DNA from 2 places in the Streptomyces sp. NPDC001889 genome. Region 2 is predicted to be linked to the other one. Evidence: predicted binding sites of a transcription regulator. Region 2 holds the regulator's gene; the other holds the start of a gene.

Region 1 (2,390 bases), on a different contig from region 2:
CAGCAGCGGGACGCTCACCACCAGCACCGCCGCCGTGCGGGTCAGCAGCAGCCGCAGCCCCCCGGAGGGGGTGGCGGCGGTGATCTCGTACAGGGGGTCGGCGTGTCTGCCGTACGACAGCGCCACCCCGGCGGGCGGGAGCGCGGGCGAGAGCGCCAGCAGCAGCGGTCCCGTGCCGTCGAAGCCTGCTCCGTACGCCAGGAGGAGCGCGCCCGCGATCACCAGCGCCAGCGCCAGCAGCCAGGAGCCGCGCAGCGCGGGCCCCGCCGCCCACATCACCCGCGCGGCCCGGCCCACCCCGGCGGGGCGCGGTGCCGGTACGGGCCGGGGGCGCGGGGCCGTCTCGGCCAGGACGGCCTCCCGGACCAGGCCGAGCACGGGACCGGCGGCGCCCGCGCGCACCGCGCCGGAGACCCGGGCGGCGCACGGCCCGCACTTCTCGACGTGCGTCTCCAGCGACCAGGCGTCGGGTTCGGTCACCGTGCCCCGCGCGTACTCCCCGGCGAGGCGCTCGCTCACATGCCAGCCGCCCATGCCGCCCGTGCCCTTCGTGCCGCTCGTTCCCTTCGTGCCGCCCGTGTCGTTCGTACCGCTCATGCCGTGCCTCCCAGCGGGCCGGTCTCCGGGGCGAGCAGGTCCAGTGCGGCGCGCAGTTCGCGCCGGGCCCGCAGGGCGCGGGTCTTGACGGTGCCCTCGGGTATCCCCAGCACCCGGGCGGCCTCGCGGGTGGTCAGCCCGTCGATGACGGTGGCGCGCAGGACCTCGCGCAGCTCCGGGGAGATCCGGTCGAGCGCGGCGCCCACATCCCCGTACTCCAGACCGGCGAGCACCCGGTCCTCCGCCGACGGCACGCTCGGTGACCACGCGGGTCCGGGGCGCGGGCGGCCGGCCCTCGCGTGTGCCCGCTGGGCGTCGACCAGCCGGCGGGCGGCGATCACCCAGAGCCAGCCGCCCGCCTCGCCGCCCCGGTGGGAGGCGGCGGAGCGCCAGACGGTGACGAAAGTGTCCTGGAGCACCTCGCGCACGGTCTCCGGGTCGGGGCAGCGGCGGGCGAGCCGGGCGTGCAGCCAGCCCGCGTGGCGGTCGTAGAGCGCGGCGAGCGCGTCGGCGTCACCCCGGGTGACGGCGCGGAGCAGCGCCGCGTCGTCCCGCGCGCCGTCGGCCTCGGTGTCTCCCCTCGCGGGGCGGGTCCATCTCACACCCCTCTATCGCGCGCGGAGGTGCGTCCGGTTCTCGGCCGGCCCGCTCCGGGGTGATCGCTCACAGCGAACACGGGGGCGGGAACATCCGGGCGGCCCCATGCATTGAGTCCACATAGCTCAACTTCACTGCCTAAGGGGAGATCATGGCTGCTGAGTCCCAGACCGTCACACCGCTCACCCTGCCCGTGCTGCCCCTCGACGACGAGGTCGTGCTGCCCGGAATGGTGGTGCCGCTCGACCTGACCGACACCGAGGTGCGGGCCGCGGTGGAGGCCGCGCAGGCGCTCCACCCCACCGGTGGCAGCAAGCCGCAGGTGCTGCTTGTTCCGCGAGTGGACGGGAACTACGCGGCGATCGGCGTGCTCGGCAGCGTCGAGCAGGTCGGACGGCTCTCCGACGGCGACCCCGGCGCGCTCATCAGGGGCGTCGGCCGGGTGCGCATCGGCGCGGGCACCACCGGACCCGGAGCGGCGCTCTGGGTCGAGGGCACCAGGATCGACGAATCCGTCCCCGCCCCGCTGCCCGGGCAGCTCACCGAGCTGGTCACCGAGTACAAGGCCCTGGCCACCGACTGGCTCAAGCGCCGCGGCGCCTGGCAGGTCGTGGACCGGGTGCAGCAGATCGACGATGTGTCCCAGCTCGCGGACAACGCGGGTTACTCGCCGTTCCTGAGCACCGCCCAGAAGATCGCGCTCCTGGAGACCGCCGACCCGGTCGCCCGGCTCAGGCTCGCCACCGAGCAGATCCGCGAGCACCTCGCGGAGCAGGATGTCGCCGAGTCCATCGCCAAGGACGTCCAGGAGGGCGTCGACAAGCAGCAGCGCGAGTTCCTGCTGCGGCGCCAGCTCGACGCGGTCCGCAAGGAGCTGCGCGAGCTGAACGGCGAGGCGGAGGGCGAGGAGTCCGACGACTACCGGGCCCGGGTCGAGGCCGCCGATCTGCCCCCGCGTGTGCGCGAGGCCGCGCTCAAGGAGGTCGAGAAGCTGGAGCGCTCCAGTGACCAGAGCCCCGAGGGCTCCTGGATTCGCACCTGGCTCGACACCGTTCTCGAACTGCCGTGGAACGAGCGCACCGAGGACGCGTACGACATCCAGGGCGCGAAGACCGTCCTCGACGCCGAGCACGCGGGCCTGGAGGATGTGAAGGAGCGGATCACCGAGTACCTCGCGGTGCGCAAGCGCCGCACCG
Region 2 (2,390 bases):
ACAAGAACGGCACCCCCAGGGTGTGCCCGACCTGTGTCGGCACCGGACAGGTCTCGCGCGGCGGCAGCGGCTCCTTCTCGCTCACCGACCCGTGTGTGGACTGCAAGGGCCGGGGCCTGATCGCCCAGGACCCCTGCGAGGTCTGCAAGGGCAGCGGGCGCGCCCGTTCCTCGCGCACCATGCAGGTCAGGATTCCGCCGGGCGTCTCCGACGGCCAGCGCATCCGGCTCCGCGGCAAGGGCGCCCCCGGCGAGCGGGGCGGCCAGGCCGGTGATCTGTATGTGGTGGTCCATGTCGGCGACCACCCGGTCTTCGGCCGCAAGGGCGACAACCTCACCGTCACCGTGCCGGTCTCCTACCCGGAGGCGGTGCTCGGCGGCGAGGTGAAGGTGCCCACCCTGGGCGGCCCCCCGGTCACCCTGAAGCTGCCCGCCGGCACACCGGGCGGCCGGACCATGCGCGCCCGCGGCAAGGGAGCGGTCCGCAAGGACGGCACCCGGGGTGACCTGCTGGTCACCGTCGAGGTCGCGGTTCCCGAGGAGCTGAGCGACAAGGCGAAGGAAGCGCTGGAGGCCTACCGCGAAGCCACCGCGGAGGAGGACCCGCGGGCCGAGCTGTTCCAGGCCGCGAAGGGAGCATGACATGGACGGAAGGCGCCGCAATCCCTACGAGCTGACCGAAGAGTCGCCGGTGTATGTCATTTCGGTGGCGGCTCAGCTCTCCGGTCTGCATCCGCAAACGTTGCGGCAGTACGACCGGCTGGGTCTGGTCTCGCCCGGCCGCACCCCCGGCCGGGGGCGGCGCTACTCCGCCCGGGACATCGAGCTGCTGCGCACCGTCCAGCAGTTGTCCCAGGACGAGGGCATCAACCTCGCCGGGATCAAGCGCATCATCGAGCTGGAGAACCAGGTCGCCGCGCTCCAGGCGCGGGTGGCCGAGCTGTCGTCCGCCGTGGAGAACGCGGCGGTGGCGATCCAGCAGCGCGAGGCCCAGGTGCACGCCTCCTACCGGCGCGATCTTGTGCCGTACCAGGATGTGCAGCAGGCGAGCGCGCTGGTGGTGTGGCGCCCCAAGCGGCCCGGGTCCGGGGACTGACCGGCCGGCCCGGGGGCCGGCGGCCCGCGCGGGTCCCGGCCGCCCCGGAGACCGGCCGCCGGTCCCGGCCGGGGTCCCGGCGGTTCTGCCCGGCGTCCGCGCCGGTCCCGGTGCCCGGCCTCCGGTCTCCCTGGCCGGAAGGTTTCGCAGGGTCCGAGCGGCTCCGCGGCGGATGAACCGCCCTGGGGGCCGCTCGGCCGCGTACCGCCCCCGTCCGGCCTCCCGGCGGCGCCCCGGGGCGGACAGGCCGTCAGGCGGCCCGTAAGGGGCTCCCACGGCCCCCGCCATCGACATCGCCCCCGGTGCGTCCGCACCGGGGGCGATGGTTTTTGGCCTTTCCGCCCCGCCCGGCCCCTCGGGGCCGGGCGGGCGCACCGCACGGGGCGTCAGGAGTCGTGCTCCAGGAGCTTCGACTGCGCGATCAGATACCCCAGCTGGGTGCGGCTGCCGCTGCCCAGCGACGACCCCAGCTTGGCGATATGGGCCCGGCAGGTCCGGACATTCATCCCGAGCCGACGGGCGATGGCCTCATCCACATGCCCCTCCACCAGCAGTTTCGCGATGGATCGCTGCACCCCGGTGATGCCGTCCAGGTCCGGTCCGTAGCTCACCGGCTCCTCCCAGGGCAGTCCGTGCAGCCAGAACTGCTCGAAGACCCCGACGAGATACTCCACGATCCCCTTGTGCCGCAGCTCCAGCGCCGAGAGCCGGTCGCTGCTCGCCGGGATGAAGGCGACCCTGCGGTCCACGATGATCAGCCGGTCGATTATCTCCTCCAGCGTCCGCACCTCCACCCCGGAGGGCCCGACCTGCTCCATATAGGCGAGCGTCGCCGGGTGGTGCCTGGCGGTGTGCTGGTAGAGCGTCCGCATCCGCACACCCCGCTCGATCAGCGGTTCCACCCTGCGCAGCGCCTTCTCCAGGATGTGCGGCTGCCGGCCGCTGCCCGGCTGGACGGTGAGCAGTTCCTCGGTGCAGTCGGCGGTGACCTGGTCGAGGGTCGAGTTGATGCGGTTGAGGCCCTCCAGGACGGTTACGCCCTGGGGAGCGGTGGAATTCTGAGCGGTGAACGCCATGAATGGCTCAAGAGCGTCGGTCAGAGCCACCGTTCGGCGTCGGCGCTCTTGGATCTCCCGCTCAATGGGGTGTATCAGCTGTGTCAGCGCGGTGGTCGGCGGCACCGGACGGAGCCACTGCGCGTCGTCGGGGTCCGGGTGCAGCAGGGCGAGATCGAAGAGGCAGGGTGTGGGTTCCGCTTCCGACCGGGCGATTCGACCGGTACGAAGAGCGGTGAT

What was found. Region 2 encodes HspR, which represses chaperone genes until heat shock. Its sites were predicted from a motif close to TTGAGNNNNNNNNNCTCAA; they were not measured.
Region 1: a site for HspR is predicted at 1,305-1,323, ahead of lon (endopeptidase La). Genes of this name have one in related genera too.

Annotation. Positions count from the first base shown of each region.
Region 1 is NZ_JBSFER010000007.1:81,995-84,384, reverse strand. Features, by position in the region: gene ACWCRA_RS09400 (zf-HC2 domain-containing protein) at 1-534, opposite strand, end outside; gene ACWCRA_RS09395 (RNA polymerase sigma factor) at 594-1,199, opposite strand; gene lon (endopeptidase La) at 1,346-2,390, shown strand, end outside.
Region 2 is NZ_JBSFER010000039.1:34,077-36,466, forward strand. Features, by position in the region: gene dnaJ (molecular chaperone DnaJ) at 1-641, shown strand, start outside; gene ACWCRA_RS33270 (heat shock protein transcriptional repressor HspR) at 643-1,095, shown strand; gene ACWCRA_RS33275 (helix-turn-helix transcriptional regulator) at 1,482-2,390, opposite strand, start outside.